Regions from separate parts of the Erwinia persicina genome, predicted to be linked through region 2. Evidence: predicted binding sites of a transcription regulator. Region 2 holds the regulator's gene; each other region holds the start of a gene.
The links. The regulator PurR, encoded in region 2, represses purine synthesis genes. The targets are predictions, from matches to a motif close to CANGCAAACGTTTGCNTG.
Positions count from the first base shown of each region.

Region 1: purT (formate-dependent phosphoribosylglycinamide formyltransferase) is a predicted target of PurR. The motif match lies at 1,986-2,003, and genes of this name have one in related genera.
Region 3: K6L24_RS04960 (nucleoside-specific channel-forming protein Tsx) is a predicted target of PurR. The motif match lies at 1,990-2,007, and genes of this name have one in related genera.
Region 4: cvpA (colicin V production protein) is a predicted target of PurR. The motif match lies at 2,689-2,706, and genes of this name have one in related genera.

Region 1 covers NZ_CP082141.1:2,114,452-2,118,649, reverse strand. The annotation lists gene K6L24_RS09495 (tellurite resistance TerB family protein) at 1-473, opposite strand, end outside; gene K6L24_RS09490 (sugar phosphate isomerase/epimerase family protein) at 674-1,495, shown strand; gene K6L24_RS09485 (YebG family protein) at 1,600-1,905, opposite strand; gene purT (formate-dependent phosphoribosylglycinamide formyltransferase) at 2,045-3,223, shown strand; gene K6L24_RS09475 (bifunctional 4-hydroxy-2-oxoglutarate aldolase/2-dehydro-3-deoxy-phosphogluconate aldolase) at 3,265-3,906, opposite strand.
Region 2 covers NZ_CP082141.1:2,631,963-2,636,160, reverse strand. The annotation lists gene punC (purine nucleoside transporter PunC) at 1-523, opposite strand, end outside; gene punR (DNA-binding transcriptional activator PunR) at 638-1,555, shown strand; gene purR (HTH-type transcriptional repressor PurR) at 1,566-2,591, opposite strand; gene cydH (cytochrome bd-I oxidase subunit CydH) at 2,887-2,976, shown strand; gene K6L24_RS11910 (C40 family peptidase) at 3,015-3,887, opposite strand.
Region 3 covers NZ_CP082141.1:1,090,463-1,094,660, forward strand. The annotation lists gene K6L24_RS04950 (hypothetical protein) at 1-93, shown strand, start outside; gene speG (spermidine N1-acetyltransferase) at 138-704, opposite strand; gene K6L24_RS04960 (nucleoside-specific channel-forming protein Tsx) at 847-1,713, opposite strand; gene K6L24_RS04965 (DUF4056 domain-containing protein) at 2,126-3,268, opposite strand; gene K6L24_RS04970 (BamA/TamA family outer membrane protein) at 3,268-4,198, opposite strand, start outside.
Region 4 covers NZ_CP082141.1:1,457,702-1,461,899, forward strand. The annotation lists gene accD (acetyl-CoA carboxylase, carboxyltransferase subunit beta) at 1-411, shown strand, start outside; gene folC (bifunctional tetrahydrofolate synthase/dihydrofolate synthase) at 477-1,739, shown strand; gene dedD (cell division protein DedD) at 1,729-2,475, shown strand; gene cvpA (colicin V production protein) at 2,805-3,290, shown strand; gene purF (amidophosphoribosyltransferase) at 3,327-4,198, shown strand, end outside.

The DNA of each region.
Region 1 (4,198 bases), 520 kb from region 2:
TCCACGGCCAGCTTCTGTGGATCGAGCGGAGAATCGATGGCGCGCTGCACCAGCTGTTCACCCTGCGCCCCCAGCCCGGACTGATGGATATGTTCATCAATGGCTTTACGTTCATCGCTGTCGATATGCCCATCGCTTTTGGCGGCGAACACCAGCGCCTCGATCAGTCGCTCAGCCCGGCGATCAACGGGAGAACTCTGCTGGCCGAAACCAGGCTGATCCTGATGCGTTTCACTGACGCGCTGCTTGTACTTATTCCACAGCAGTGCACCTGCAGCAGCGCCGCCACCGATGATGACGGCATTTTTGCCATACTTCATCAGCAGGTTGCGTGAGGATTTGCTGGCAATCAACAAACCAGCCAGCCCCCCTAGCGCTCCGGGTGCCAGCATTTTACTCAGCCCTTCGCCGCCGCCGGAAGATTTGCCTGTTTTACCTAATACCGTCTGAATCTGTTGCAGCCAGTTACTCATAAGTCAGTCCTTTTTTGCCCTAAAACACCACAATAGAACAGCCCACGTCAGGAAACGTCAAACGATGCAAAGGCTGTAAAATTTCCGGTTATTACGGACTCATTCCGCCACGTCTGTCCCCTGGCAGGCGTAAGGTTTGTTAAAACAGTCGAATGCACCTACCCTGAAACGGCATCAACCGCAGAGGAGAAACGGTAACCATGGCATTTACAGCAAACCCGTTATTTATTAATACCATCCTGCTTGGTGGCAGCAGCGAAGAGAAACTGCGGGCGGCGGCCCTGGCCGGCTTTGACCAGGTGGAACTGTGGCAACAGGACGTGGACCATGCGGCCGGAGGGACCCCTGCACTGGCTGATTTGTGCCAGGCGCTGTCGCTGGGGCTGACAGACTATCAGGTCCTCCTGGATTTTGACGGTGCCCCTGACGGCCTGCGCGATGATAAGCGTCGGGAAGCACTGACGATGATGAAGACGGCGCAGCATCTCGGTGCCACGACGCTGCTGGTCCCCGCCTCGACACACCCACTGAGTTGCGAAGAGCGCATTGACGAGGATTTGCGCTGGCTGGTCCGGCAGGCGGCGGAGCATGACCTGCGTATCGCCTATGAAGCGATGGCCTGGAGTCGTCACGTCACTAATCCCGCCGAAGCATGGCAGCGCGTGCGGCAGATTGACGCCGAGAATCTGGGGCTGGTGGTGGATGCGTTTCACCTGTTTGTGCGGCAGAGAACTCTGGCAGATCTTGCGGGAATTCCGGCAGACAGGATCTTTCTGGTGCAGCTCTCAGACCTGGACTGGCAGCCGGATGCGCAACAGCTGGTCGATACCGCCCGTCATCAGCGCCTGTTACCCGGTGAAGGACACTACCCCCTGAAGGCGTTATTGCAGCATTTGCAGCAGATCGGCTATCAGGGGCCGCTGGGGCTGGAGGTGTTTAACGATGCCCGTCAGGCGGCCTGTCCGGCGCAGACGGCAGACGCGGCGATGGCATCGTTACAGAATTTACTGCAGGAAGGGTAACGGGCTTTCGTTCGGCACTGGCGGGCAGCGGAAAATAACGTCAGGGAGGCTGACCGAAATAAAGTCAGCCACTGTACAGGGATAGATTTGATGTCATGGGCGAATCAGGCCGATTTAACCGCCCGCAGCTTGCCTTCGGCATTCTCTTCACTGTCACCGGCAACGGAATTGTCTTCCGGCAGCTTTCCGCTACGCAATATTTGCTGCAGGGCATCTTTGTTTTCTGCCATAAACAGGCCCAGCGCTTCGCCCTGCTGCTCTTCCATTTCCAGCTTGCTGGCGATTAGCCAGTCGGCGAAGACTTCTGCCAGGTCGAGCATCTTGTCGTAAGCATCCGCTTCTTTTTTGCTGGCAAATGTCATCTTTTCCTCACCTTTTCTGACGACAACGTACTTGATTTCAACAGCCATGATTTCCGTCCTGTTTAACTGTATTTTTATACAGTATATCAGCGCCGCTTTTCTGACTCAACCCTAAACTGCGGGATGCGTACGCAAACGTTTTCGTTTATACTGCGGCCGATTTTTTCAATCCATTCAGGTATCGATTATGACAACTCTTGGAACGGCGCTACGCCCTGAAGCCACACGTGTAATGCTGTTAGGATCGGGTGAGCTGGGGAAAGAAGTGGCGCTGGAATGCCAGCGTCTGGGTGTGGAAGTGATTGCCGTGGATCGCTATGCCGACGCTCCGGCCATGCACGTTGCCCACCGCAGCCATGTGATCAATATGCTGGATGGTGCCGCGCTGGCCGCACTTATCGCCCGGGAAAAACCCCACTTCGTGGTGCCGGAGATTGAGGCTATCGCTACCGATATGCTGGTTGAACTGGAAAAGCAGGGTCAACACGTTGTGCCCACCGCCCGTGCGGCTAAGCTGACCATGAACCGTGAAGGCATCCGCCGTCTGGCAGCGGAAGAGCTGGCGCTACCGACCTCCAGCTACCGTTTCGCCGACAGCCGCGAGGCCTTCCTGACGGCAGCAGAAGAAATTGGCCTGCCGTGCATCGTTAAACCGGTAATGAGTTCGTCCGGCAAAGGTCAGAGCTTTATTCGTGACGCTTCCCAGCTGGATGCCGCCTGGGATTATGCCCAACAGGGTGGCCGTGCCGGTGCCGGACGCGTGATCGTCGAGGGCGTGGTGAAGTTTGATTTTGAAATTACTCTGCTGACTATCAGCGCGGTGGACGGCATCCATTTCTGTGCGCCCATCGGCCATCGCCAGGAAGACGGTGACTACCGGGAGTCCTGGCAGCCCCAGCAGATGAGCGATCTCGCCCTGCAGCGCGCACAGGATATTGCGCGCAAGGTGGTGGATGCCCTGGGCGGACGCGGTCTGTTTGGCGTTGAGCTTTTTGTCTGCGGTGATGACGTGGTGTTCAGTGAAGTGTCGCCCCGCCCGCACGATACCGGCATGGTGACACTGATCTCGCAGGACGTGTCCGAATTTGCCCTGCACGTGCGCGCCTTCCTCGGCCTGCCCATCGGCGGTATTCGCCAGTACGGCCCGGCGGCCTCTGCGGTGATCCTGCCAGAACTGAACAGCAGCAACGTGCAGTTTGCCAATCTCTCTGCCGCACTGGGTGCAGGGTTACAGCTGCGCCTGTTCGGTAAGCCAGAGATTCAGGGTAAGCGTCGGATGGGCGTGGCGCTGGCAACCGGCAGCGACATTGATGATGCAATACAGCGCGCCATTCGTGCCGCTGCCAGCGTCAACGTCATCGGTTAATCCGCACACGCTTCAGGGGCGGATTAACCGCCCCTGCTGACTCAACGCGTGGCGCCTGCCACCGCTTCCTGCGCCAGGCGGGTAATGCGGTCATAGTCGCCGGCTTCCAGCGCATCGGCGGGCACCAGCCAGGATCCGCCAATACACAGCACGCTGTTCAGCGCCAGATAGTCACGGTAGTTGGCCGGTGAGATGCCGCCCGTCGGGCAGAAACGCACCTGCGGGAACGGACCGCCAATAGCCTGCAAGGCTTTCACTCCGCCGTTGGCTTCCGCCGGGAAGAATTTAAACTCACGCAGACCGTAATCAAGACCGGTCATCAGTTCAGATACGGTACTGATGCCGGGGATCAGCGGAACAGAACCGTCTAAAGCGGCCCGGAGCAGCGGCTCCGTCAGGCCCGGACTGATAATAAACTGCGCCCCGGCGTCGGTCACTTCTTTCAGCTGCTGCGCGTTAAGCACCGTACCTGCACCGACAATCGCTTCCGGAACTTCTCTGACCATCGCTCTCAGTGCATCCATCGCACAGGGAGTACGCAACGTCACTTCCAGCACCCGCACCCCACCGGCTACCAGCGCTTTTGCCATCGGCACCGCATGCTCAAGCTTGTTCACCACTATCACCGGAACGACCGGCCCGGTGGTGAGGATCTGTTCTGCACTTGTTTTCCAGTAACTCATCGGTGACCTTCTCCTGTCTGACCTGCCCGCCGCCAGGATGGTGCGCTGCAGGAAAAAAGTGACACATCTTGCGTCAAGACTATCGCTGTGTCCGTTACCTTACAGCAGAAAGGCCGCAGGCGTCTACGCCGCGATGTATTTTCCTAAAATGCAGGTTCATTTTTTATGAACTATTATTTTATTAAAGACAACAGGCCGGAGTGCTGCGGCAACAGCATCGTGAAGATCAGCGCCAGCAGGGAAATTATGCCTGCGTGCCGTGCGATGTTGTTAGTCGCGCGATACTACGATG
Region 2 (4,198 bases):
GGATCAGCAGCATAACGCTTATCACCAGCAACGCGACGAAAATAGCGCGCCAGGAAAAGTGCTGTAACAGCCAGGCGCCCAGCAAAGGGGCCAGCGCGGGAGACAGTGCCACCAGCGGCATAATGGTGGCAAAAACGCGATTGGCCTGCGCACCGCTGTAGCGGTCCACGACCAGCGCCTGCCAGCTGACGGCCGCCGCACACACGCCGACAGCCTGCACAAAACGCATAGCCAGCAGCCAGGGCGCTGATTCCACCCAGAGCATGGCGGCGCAACCAACGGCAAACAGGCTGAGCCCCATGACCAGCACGGGCTTACGACCGATGCGGTCAGAGAGCGGCCCCCAGACCAGCTGCGCACAGGCAAAACCGGCAAGGAAGATACTCAGGCTGGCGCTGATGGCGCCCGCTTCAGTGCCCAGATCCTGTTGCATCACGCCAAAAGCGGGGAGGTACATATCCGTGGCAAGAAAACCCAACATACTCAGTATGGCCAGATAAAACATAAATCCTTTGGAACGCATGATTTTTTAACTCTTATTAGACAATTTTTTTACGTGCGCAGTGTAATCCCGTGCCTGATGAGCTGTGAAACGCTATTATTCGTCTCTTGCAGTGAAATAATTTGAAGGCAACTTATGTGGTCTGAATATTCTCTTGAAGTGGTTGACGCCGTCGCCAGAACGGGCAGCTTTACCGCCGCTGCAGCAGAGCTTCATCGCGTGCCATCTGCGGTCAGTTATACCGTTCGACAACTCGAAGAGTGGCTGGCCGTCAGTCTGTTCGAACGCCGGCATCGCGATGTGGTATTGACCGAAGCGGGTCGCGTATTCAGTGAAGAGGGGCGGGCTGTTATCAAAAAAATGCTTGCCACTCGCACCCGCTGTCAGCAGGTGGCAAACGGCTGGCGCGGGCAGATTAACATTGCGGTGGACCGCATTGTACGCCCGGCGCGCACGCGGCAGCTGGTGGTGGATTTCTACCGCCATTTTCCGGACATGGAGTTGCATATCATGCCGGAGGTGTTTAACGGCGTCTGGGATGCGCTGGCTGACGGTCGCGTGGACGTGGCAATAGGCGCAACTCAGGCCATTCCCGTTCGGGGGCGTTTTGCCTTTCGCGATATGGGCAGTCTGAACTGGCGCTGCGTAGTACAGTCCCGGCATCCGCTGCATCGTTACGAGGGCGCGCTGAGTGAAGCCCTGATCCGCGAGTGGCCCTCGCTGGTGCTGGAGGATACCTCGCGGGCACTACCGAAGCGGACAACCTGGACGCTGGACAATCAGCGGCGGCTGGTGGTGCCGGACTGGGAAAGTGCGTTCGACTGCCTGCGTGCCGGACTGTGCGTCGGGATGGTGCCGGGGCACTTCGCCCAGCCCTGGCTGCAACAGCAGGTGCTGGGTGAGCTGACGCTGGCCTCGCCGTTTCCCGACAGTCCCTGCTACCTCAGCTGGTCTGAACACAGCGCCTCACCGGCGCTGAACTGGCTGCTTGCCTATCTTGGCAATACCGAAACGCTGAATGCAGAATGGCTGAGTGAGCAGCCCGGGAGCTGATGCGCGGACATTAACGGCGATAGTCCCGGAAGGGGCCGTCGGCAACGGAGCGGCGTTCGATCAGTGAAGGATGCACTTCAATGGTCTGCTGCTCTTCACGTTTGCTGGTGATGCGGTCAAGCAGCATATCAAAGGCTGTTTCCCCCAGACGCTCTTTTGGCTGGTGTACGGTCGTCAGCGCCGGGGTGAAGTAACGGGCGTTGCGCACATTGTCATAACCGATCACCGAAATATCCTGCGGGACGCGCAAACCCATCTCATCTGCTGCGCAAATCGCCCCCATCGCCATAATATCCCCACCACAGAAAATCGCTGTTGGACGCTGTTTCTGTGACAGGATCTGCTGCATGGCGCGATAGCCTGATTCCGGTTCAAAGTCCCCCTGCACCAGCCATTCATCACGCAGGGTAATCCCGGCTTCAGCCAGCGCTTTCAGGAAGCCCGCATGGCGGCCGCCACCGGTATTGCGTTCCAGCTGTCCCGGGATTGCGCCGATATCACGATGGCCGCGTTCGATGAGGTAACGCCCCGCCAGATAGCCGCCTTCAAAGGCGTTATCAAGCACGGTATCGGTAAAGTCTCCGCGCGACTCGCCCCAGTCCATGACCACCATGGGAATGTTACGGTTGTCTTCCAGCATAGCAATCAGGGTGTCAGGATATTCTGAGCACATGACCAGCAGGCCGTCGACACGCTTCTGAGCCATCATCGACAGATAGGCCTGTTGCTTTTGCAGATCGTTGTGCGCGTTGCCCAGGATCAGCGTATAGCCTTTGGCAAAGCAGCGATTTTCAATCGCTTCAATGATTTCGGCAAAATAGGGGGCCTCACTGGACGTGGCCAGAAGCCCAATGGTTTTGGTGTGGTTTACCTTAAGACTGCGGGCAACGGCACTGGGCGAGTAATGTAATTCTTTAATTGCCGCCCATACCGCTTCGCGCGTCTCTTCGGCTACAAAGCGCGTTTTGTTGATGACATGGGACACCGTGGTGGTGGAGACACCGGCGCGCTTTGCCACATCCTTAATTGTTGCCATTAAAATCGTACTCCTGGGGCTATCACTAACGTACTGATAACAAATGGGTTAAACGTTTGCCTGCGCGCCGCCATTCCTGCCGACGAGAATGAACTGGGGTGCCGTCTCAAAAGGGGTAGGAAGGGGTAAAATCATCCGTAGAGTGACATGCAGCGCTGACTTGAAACGTTTCCGGGCGTGTTGCGCAACGGAAAGAAATAATTCTAACAAGGCTGCGCGCAGAAAACGAGATTTTTACGGGCAAGTATGGGAAAATCTGTTGGCTTACTAATAGCAGGGTTATTAAGGAGAACAAATGAACACTGATATGAAGATGACGGCTCTGGCGGTTGTTGGGTCACTGCTGATGATTATTGCGTTTAGCTTTACTGCTGTCATGCACTGAGTTTATCGGGAGGAGGCGTCTCCTCCCATACCGTCCCGCTAGCGAATGGTTTTAGGCGTCATCACGCGGCGTGCACCAATATAATGCTCCTGCCAGTAATCTTCACTTAATGCGCTCACCTGGATATCTTTACCGGTACGTGGCGACTGAATAAATTTGCCTCCACCCAGATAGACACCGACATGGTCAGCCGTACCGCGTCCATTGATGCGGAAGAAGACCAGATCGCCTTTTTCCAGCTCGTCACGCTTAATGGAGGCCGCATCACGCAGGTGGTACATTTCATTTGCTGTCCGGGGGATCTTAAACTTCACCAGATCTTTATAGGCGTACCAGACCAGCCCGCTACAGTCGAATCCGGTTTTCGGTGAGGTTCCCCCCCACTGATAAGGTTTACCCAGTTGGCCCATCAATTTTGTCATCGCCGTCTCGCGCGCTTTTTGATAGCGGGCGCGGTGGGCTTTACTCAGTTTGAGTGGGGCAGAAAGCTGCGCTTCGTTGCGTTGCGCCACTTTGCGCCCGGCGCGATCGCGACCATAATGCTTTTTATCGGCTTTTTTACTGGCAGCGATTTTTCGGCTTAAAGGTTTTTTCGTCACGTTAGCCGTGCGCAACGGTTTTGCCGCCACCTTGCTCTTTGCTTTTTCTTTGATTTTTTTTGCCGGAGCCAGACGAGCTGTTTTAGCGGAGGTTTTCTTAGCGGTTTCTTTTGTTTTTTTACTGACCGGTTCTTTTACTTTTTTCGTGGAGGCGGACTTGACCGGGCGGCGCTTACGGCGGTCGTCTTCACGCGCGGTGGTGCGATCGGCTTTTTGCTGATTCGCATTTATAGGGGCATGTGGCGATGCGTGCGCCATATTGAAAAATAACTGGGTGAAAGCCAGTATGAAGAGCGTGATGAGTAAACGCATCGTTCCCATTAACAGTTTGTGCGCTGCAAAAGGTCGCAACGGAGTCAGAAAAGGCATTTCTGCGGTCAGGCAGAAGGTTAGGGCAATTCTAATCTAACTTCTTAACAAAGGGTAAGGTCTTTTTTGTTTCAATAATACAGATCAAGTAAATGGCGATAAATTAAACGGTATCAGTTGCTTATCGCAGCAATGAAAACAAATCAGGCCACAACACGTACAGCAACGATGATAAGAAAATGTTATTTTGTATCCCTGTTTTGTTCTCAGGTCACATTTTTACCCTTTCGCCCTGTAAAAATGTCGTTTTCACT
Region 3 (4,198 bases), 1.5 Mb from region 2:
CTGGTCGTCGACCCGTTCTATGGGGGGATGTATAAGATTGAACCGGAACGCGTCCAGACCATTATGAATCCGGTTGGCGCGCGCGGCGGCTGATTCAACAACGGCAGGTCGGGTCATCCCACCTGCCGTTTTTTTATTTACTGCGCGGTGGTTTTTACCATGCTGTGTGCCGGTTTGAATTTTTCCAGATACTGATGCTGGAAGATGCACATGCGAATGGTGTTACGGTATTCACCGTTGATAAAGAATTCGTGGATCAGCTCACCTTCAATTTCAAAGCCCAGCTTGCGGTAAATATGGATCGCCTTTTCGTTCTCTTTATCGACGATCAGGTAGAGTTTATACAGGTTCAGCACCGAAAAACCGTATTCCATTGCCAGCTTCGCTGCCTTACTGGCCAGGCCTTTGCCCTGATGGCTGGGGGCGATAATAATCTGAAATTCTGCACGACGGTGGATGTGGTTAATTTCTACCAGCTCCACCAGCCCGGCGTTACTCCCATCATGTTCAACGACAAATCGCCGCTCACTCTGGTCATGGATATGCTTGTCATAAAGATCGGACAGCTCAACAAACGCCTCGTAGGGCTCTTCAAACCAGTAGCGCATGACGCTGGCGTTGTTATCCAACTGATGGACAAACCGCAGGTCTTCGCGCTCAAGGGGACGCAGTTTCACGCTGTGATCAACAGACTTAGCCGACATAAAAATTCCTTTTCGGGGATGCAATATTGCCGGGGGAGTATAACGGTTTCTCACGGGTAAAAAAAACGCGCCCGAAGGCGCGTTGCGTGACGTTTTTTACCGGAACAGGAGGTGACCTTCATTTTCAGTCACGCCGGGGTCATCAGAAGTTGTAACCCACCACCAGGTAATAACCGAATCCGTTCGACTTGACGTTGAAATCGCCTTTGCCAAAGTTCAGCTCGGTGCCGTCATTCCACTGACCGCCGTTGTGGAAGTAACGTGCCACAACGGAGTAGTGCCAGTGATCGTAACCCAGCGAGAGAATATGGCTGGAGGCAATTGAGTTGCTGGTACGCGCAGGCGCGGAGTTATCCCCGAGGTCAGAACCCCAGTCAAAGTTGGTAAAGCCGATATAGCTCAGGTTACCGCCCCACAGCTGGGTCAGCGGTACAAAATATTTCACCTTGAAGCGATATCCATCCCACTGATTCTCGTTAGCTGCGCCGTAGTTCGCCCACTGGTATTTTGCGTACACGTTCAGCGACAGGCCGACGTCGGAATGGGTGTCGATATCGGTACCGAGGCCCATGTACCAGGTATTCTGGCGGTTAGCACGGTTATCACCCATATCGTAGATATAGTTGTTGGCGAAGTACCACTCTTTGAACGGGCCAAACGCCAGGCTGGTGCCGGTCAGTTTGTCGATGGAGAAACGCGGTTCGATCTCCATAAAGAACGGGGAACCGTCATCCCATGCGCCGACGTCGTTACCGTTGCCTGCGCCGAAGAATTTAGGCACATCAATATAGCCGTAGAAATCGAACCAGTCCTTTTTCGCAAAGGCTTCGTATTCCAGATAAACATCATTGTTCAGCTGCGGCCCGAAGCGGGTGTGATAGCTGCCGACCACATTGACGCTCTGATGCCACCAGTCAGAAACATACTCCGGACTGCTGGTTTCAGCGAATGAGGAGTGGGTATAAGAGAGCGCTGCCAGCGCGCCAGCCATCATAATTTTATATTTCATTATTATTACCACATGCTCTGAGACCCGGCTCTGTAGCCAGTGCGCTGGTTGGGTCAGGTTATCTACGGCGACAAATGGGTGATTAAGTTTACGAAAAAAGCACCCGCCATCATTGCTGCGGCAGTGTGCCGCTAACAGTGTGTTAGGAAATAGAGATTGCTCACACTTGTCAAATTCTGTTTCATTTCAATTCAGCTAAAGTGTGATTGAAATCACAAAAAATAGTGCAGAGAACGGAACTTAATCAGAAAACGGGTTTTTCAGCCAGTAGAGGGGGAGGTAAACGGTTGCCTGGCGATTCCTCACGTTCAGGGTGAAAACGAGGGGCGCTGGCGGTAAAAAAAAATGGGGCTGTTTTCTACTCAGTCATAAGGATAGCTTATGCATCATGGGGGCGGAAACCGCCTGCGTCCTAGCGACAGGCATCCCCTTTTACGGCCAGATGAGAGCGGTCGGCTTGCTCTGCCTGCTGCGCCAGCAGGGCAAAATCCCCGTACTGGTACATCAGTTGCGGGGTGGGTAAATTCACCATATTCTTCCCGGGCCAGATTTCCAGCCGGGCAAAACCGGAGAGAGGCTGCTGGTGAAAATGGTCAGGCAGCGTTAGCCAGAGTTCAGGAACGCTGTCTGCCGGACGTGTCGGGAGGCGACGGTCGAGGGTGCTGTAGTTACGGCGCAGGACGAGGAATTTATCCGGCAGGCGGCAGCGGCTGTTCCACCAGGTTCCGTCGACCATATCAAAGTGGAAGCGTGTCTCTCTGGGGCTGACCGCCAGCAGCTGCGCCAGTGCCTGAGGGATCATCCGTGCCATTGACGCCTCATACTGCTTCAGCGAGCTCCCTCCACCGTGGGAGAGAAGGTCAGTCGCGATACGCGCGCCCAGCAGATTTGAATAGAGATCTTCTGGCGAAAAAGCCGAGACGCCCTCTGAATAGCCCGGCACAGATTCAAACCCGTACCACTGCGCGACTTCATGCCAGACCGCCAGCTGAAAGGCCAGATGTGCCGCCAGCCGGATGGCCAGATTATAGCGGTCCAGCGCGTCATCGGGCGGAGTATAATGCCCCAGTCGGATAATCCGCTGGCCCAGTTCATCAGGCAGCGTGAGAGTACCCGCCTGACCCAGCTGCGGTAAAATGCGGGTAAACAGCCACAGCGTGTTATCCGCGGTATCACGCACGTGGGCGAGGTCAATAAATCCCCCGCGCCGTGTATAAACAATCCCATCATGTTCGCTGTTCATGCCCGTCAGGGTCATGATGATACTTTCCCAGCTGTCGTTGTAGTGATGCTTACCCGTATTGTCCGGAGCCACCACGTTACCGAACTGGATAAAAGGCACCGGGATGCCTAAAAATTTTGCCTGCACGTCGTAGCCGAAAGCACAACAGGGACGCAGGCCATCGGGGGGCGGCAGTGTGGGAAGGGTAGGCCAGACCTGAGTCGCCAGGGGGGCAGGCTGCTTGAGATCCTCCGGCGTTAAAGCGGGTGCGGCCGGGGCGGGCACCTGACAGGCATTTAACACCAGGATTAACAGCATCCATTTTTTTTTCATCAGAACGCTTCCCCAACCTGGAAATAAAATCCCGTGCTTTTCTCGCCTACGCCGTAGTCAAAGCGCAGATTCATGCTTTTTTTAATCTGAAAACGATAGCCGACGCCGACGCTGGGAAGCCAGTTGCCGTCAGCAACATCGTGGACGTCAGACGACATACTGCCCGCACCAACCCAGGCGACAACGCCATGTCGCCAGCTCAGTTTTTTACGCAGTTCAAGCTGGGTCGTCACGATATTACGATCGCGGTAACGCCCTTCGTAATAACCCCGCAGATGATGGCTGTCCCCTAAAAAGCCGGTCATTGTCCAGGGAACATCCCCTCCGGCGAACCGACCGTACAGCTCCCATGCCAGCAGGGTCGTGGGATCCAACGGGTGATACAGGTCGTATTGCGTATCCCAGACGTCAAAGCGGTTATCACTGCCTAAGGCGGGTGTATATCGGGTATAGCTGATGTTGAGCAACTGCCCCCGCGAGGGATTGATGGTGACATCCCGCGTGTCAAAGCTGAACAACAGGCTGGCCCCGACGTTCATCTCATGTAAGCGAACCGGGTGCTGAAAGAAGCTCCCGGACGCTTTTTTTTCTAACCCGGTTGCCTTCTGGTCGTCGAATGAACCGCCCATCCCGACGTAGGTATTCGCCCCCAGCCGGTAGAGGATTTTAGGCGTCATGGTAACAGAACGGGCATCGTAGGACTGTTTTCCGCGCTGATGTCGTCCGGCCTGGTAACCCACTCCCCAGTAATCCAGAGGGCGATGACTCAATTCCCCGTTGAGAAAAAAACGCCACCGATCCTGGTGAAAAAAAGTGTCGTTATCGTAACCGACACCGAATGCGCCTGTGGAGCTACCGAAGCCCGTCAGGGATAATGACGACAGCGGTGAAGACTGCGGATGATCGTCGGCATGGTAAAACCCGACAGCA
Region 4 (4,198 bases), 1.2 Mb from region 2:
ATGCAGGAAGCGCTGATGTCGCTGATGCAGATGGCAAAAACCAGTGCGGCCCTGGCGAAGATGCAGGCCCGCGGTCTGCCGTACATCTCCGTCCTGACTGATCCGACCATGGGCGGGGTGTCTGCCAGCTTTGCGATGCTGGGCGATCTGAACATTGCTGAACCTAAAGCGCTGATCGGTTTTGCCGGCCCTCGCGTCATTGAGCAGACCGTACGCGAGAAACTGCCGCCGGGCTTCCAGCGCAGTGAGTTCCTGATTGAAAAAGGGGCGATCGATATGATCGTTCGCCGCCCGGTGATGCGCTTCAAGTTGGCCAGCGTGCTGGCGAAAATGATGAATCTGCCTGCCCCGCAGGAAGATGAAGTCAAAGAGGTAGCGGATGACGCCGCGCCTCAGAGCCACGAAGCCTGACCGATGATGAGAAAGGGGCCCCGTGCCCCTTTTACCAATGAACCGTAACGCTGTGAACGGGACACATGGATAATCTTCCTCACGCCACGTCGCCTCTTGCCACGTGGCTTTATTATCTTGAGCATTTGCACACTCAGGCTATCGAACTCGGGCTGGATCGCATCCGCCACGTTGCCACATCTCTCGACCTGCTGAAACCCGCCCCCGTGGTGTTCACCGTAGCCGGAACTAACGGTAAAGGCACGACCTGCCGAACCCTTGAAACCGTGCTGATGGCGGCCGGTTATCGCGTGGGCGTTTACAGTTCACCGCATCTGGTTCGCTACACCGAACGGGTGCGTATCCAGGGTGAAGAACTGGCAGAATCAGCGCATACGGCCTCCTTTGCCGCCATTGAAGCCGGGCGCGGTGCGACCTCGCTGACTTACTTCGAATACGGCACGCTGTCAGCGCTGTGGCTGTTCAGGCAGGCGGCGCTTGACGTGGTGATCCTGGAAGTGGGGCTCGGCGGGCGTCTGGATGCCACCAATATTGTGGATGCCGATGTCGCCGTCGTGACCAGTATCGCGCTGGATCACACCGACTGGCTCGGGCCGGATCGCGACAGCATCGGCCGTGAAAAAGCCGGGATTTTCCGTGCGAATAAACCTGCCGTGGTGGGCGAGCCGGATATGCCGCTGACGATTTCAGCAGTTGCTGCAGAGAAAGGCGCACGGCTGCTACAGCGCGATCGCCACTGGTTCTGTAGCATCACCGCTGAAAGCTGGTCTTTCCGCGATGCTCAAGGCTGCATAGAGGGACTGCCGCTGCCGCAGGTGCCGTTACCTAATGCCGCGACGGCACTGGCTGCCCTGCGCGCCTCACCGCTGAACGTAGAGGAGGCGGTGATCCGTCGTTCACTGCATCAGGCGATGCTGCCCGGTCGCTTTCAGACGGTGGCTGAATCACCGCGCGTGATCCTTGATGTGGCGCATAATCCCCATGCGGCAGGCTACCTGGCCGGTCGCCTGGCAGAAGTGCCGCGCAGCGGCAAGGTGCATGCCGTCGTGGGTATGCTGCATGATAAGGATATTGCCGGTACGCTGGCCTGCCTCAGTCCGCAGGTGGATTACTGGTACTGCGCGCCGCTGGACGGCCCGCGCGGCGCGACAGCGGCGCAGCTGATGGCGCATCTGAACGGTGCGCAGGCGTTCGACTCGGTTGAGCACGCCTGGCAACAGGCGCGGCAACAGGCGTCAGAGCAGGATATCGTGCTGGTGTGTGGATCCTTCCACACCGTAGCGCAGGTTATGGAAACGATGGAAACGGAGAACGGCAGTGGCCAGTAAGTTTCAAAACCGTTTAGTCGGAACCATCATCATTGTGGCGCTGGGCGTAATTGTGCTGCCCGGCTTGCTCGATGGTAAGAAGAAACATTATAAAGAGGAGTTCGCTGCCATTCCGCTGGTGCCGAAACCGGAAGACCAGCAGGAAACCGATCTGGTGCCGCCGGTTACGCAGTCGCTGCCGGGGCAGCCACCGGAAGGGGCAGGGGCCGCGATCAGCGCAGGCAGCGGCTCTGCGGAAAACACGTCCCAGGCCGACAGTGGATCCACTGCGCCGCAGTCGCATAATCAGCCTACGGTTGTGACGCCACCGCCGGTGAAAACGGTGCAGCAGCCGCCGAAAGTGGTGGAAAAACCAAAGCCGCAGCCGAAGCCCGTGGAGAAACCGGTCGAGAAACCGAAGCCGGTGGAAAAACCGAAAGCGGTTGAAACGCCTGCGCCAAAAGTGGAAACTCCGGCGCAGACTAAGCCGGCCGCCACGGAGACCGCGCCGACAGGGCAGGCCTGGGTCGTGCAGCTTGGTGCGCTGAAGAACGCCGCGAAAGTGAATGAGATAGTCGCGCAGCTTCGACTGTCAGGCTATCGTGCCTTTACCGTTCCGGCCACGCCGGTTCAGGGGCAGATCACCCGCATCTATGTCGGGCCGGATGCATCAAAAGCGAAGATGCAGGCTGCTGTTGGCACGTTGCAGGGCATTTCGGGACTGGGCGGCGTAGTGAAACCTTACTCCGTTCGTTAACGGGTTTGGGCCCGCCGTTTTCTCAGGCGCCGGGTGCTTATTGAGACAGTCCACCCCCCACGCGCCCGGAGCCGACACTGTGCTGTTCCGGGCGTTGTGCGTGAGGGGACTGGCAAATCAAGGTATTGCGTCAGGGGATTTCGCAGCGGCAATCCGCCCCTGCGTAGGTTTTTTTTAACCTCGTTGTTAATTTAAACCGTACCAGGAAAACCCTACGCAAACGTTTTCTTTTTCTGTTAGAATTCGCCCCGAACTGAGGCAGCATCTCCCTGACACTGTGCAACAGGGGGATACAGGCTGTGACAGGGGCTTGGTCACTGGAAGCGTTCATGATCTGGATAGATTACGTCATTATTGCGGTTATTGGTTTTTCGGCTCTTGTCAGCCTGATCCGAGGATTTGTCCGGGAAGCTCTTTCTCTCGTCACCTGGGGTTGCGCATTTTTTGTCGCCAGTCATTACTACTCTTTCCTTGCCGTCTGGTTCACCGGATTTGAAGATGAACTGGTTCGAAATGGAATAGCCGTTGCGGTGTTATTCATTGCCACCCTGATTGTCGGGGCCATTGTTAACTATGTGATCGGCTCGCTGGTTGAAAAAACCGGTCTGTCGGGAACCGACAGAGTCCTTGGCGTCTGTTTTGGGGCATTACGCGGCGTGCTGATTGTGGCAGCCATGCTGTTTTTCCTCGACACATTCACCGGCTTTTCCAAAAGCCCGGACTGGCAGCAGTCCCAGCTAATCCCTCAGTTCAGTAGCATCATCAGGTGGTTTTTTGATTACCTGAAAAGCACGTCGAGTTTTTTGCCCCGGTAATCGCACCGGGGTCGCGGCTTATGAGGAAATGTCAATATGTGCGGTATTGTCGGGATCGCCGGTTTTGCACCGGTCAACCAGTCGATTTATGACGCGTTAACGGTGCTTCAGCACCGTGGGCAGGATGCCGCAGGCATCGTTACCATTGATGCATTGAATTGCTTCCGTCTGCGTAAAGCAAATGGCCTGGTCAGCGATGTATTTGAAGCCCGCCACATGCAGCGTATGCAGGGCAACATGGGTATCGGCCACGTGCGTTACCCAACGGCAGGAAGCTCCAGCGCTTCTGAAGCCCAGCCTTTCTACGTGAACTCCCCCTACGGTATTACTCTTGCCCATAACGGCAACCTGACCAACGCCCACGAACTGCGCAAAGAGCTGTTCGAAACCGGACGTCGTCATGTTAATACCACTTCGGATTCCGAAATTCTGCTGAATATCTTTGCGCAGGAAATCGATCGCTTCCAGCACGACCCGCTGGAAGCTGAAAACATCTTCTCTGCGGTGGCCGCCGTGCATCAGCGCGTGCGCGGTGCTTACGCCTGCGTCGCGATGATCATCGGCCACGGCCTGGTGGCCTTCCGCGATCCTAACGGTATTCGCCCGCTGGTCATTGGCAAACGTGCCATGGCCGACGGCCGCATCGAGTATATGGTGGCCTCCGAAAGTGTGGCGCTGGATACACTCGGTTTTGAATTCCTGCGCGATGTGGCACCGGGCGAAGCCGTGTACGTGACTGAGAAGGGCCAGCTCTCTACCCGCCAGTGTGCGGAGAATCCAAAATGGAACCCGTGCCTGTTTGAGTATGTGTACTTTGCGCGTCCGGATTCCTTCCTCGACAAGATTTCGGTGTACAGCGCCCGCGTGCGCATGGGCACCAAGCTCGGTGCCAAAATCGCCCGCGAGTG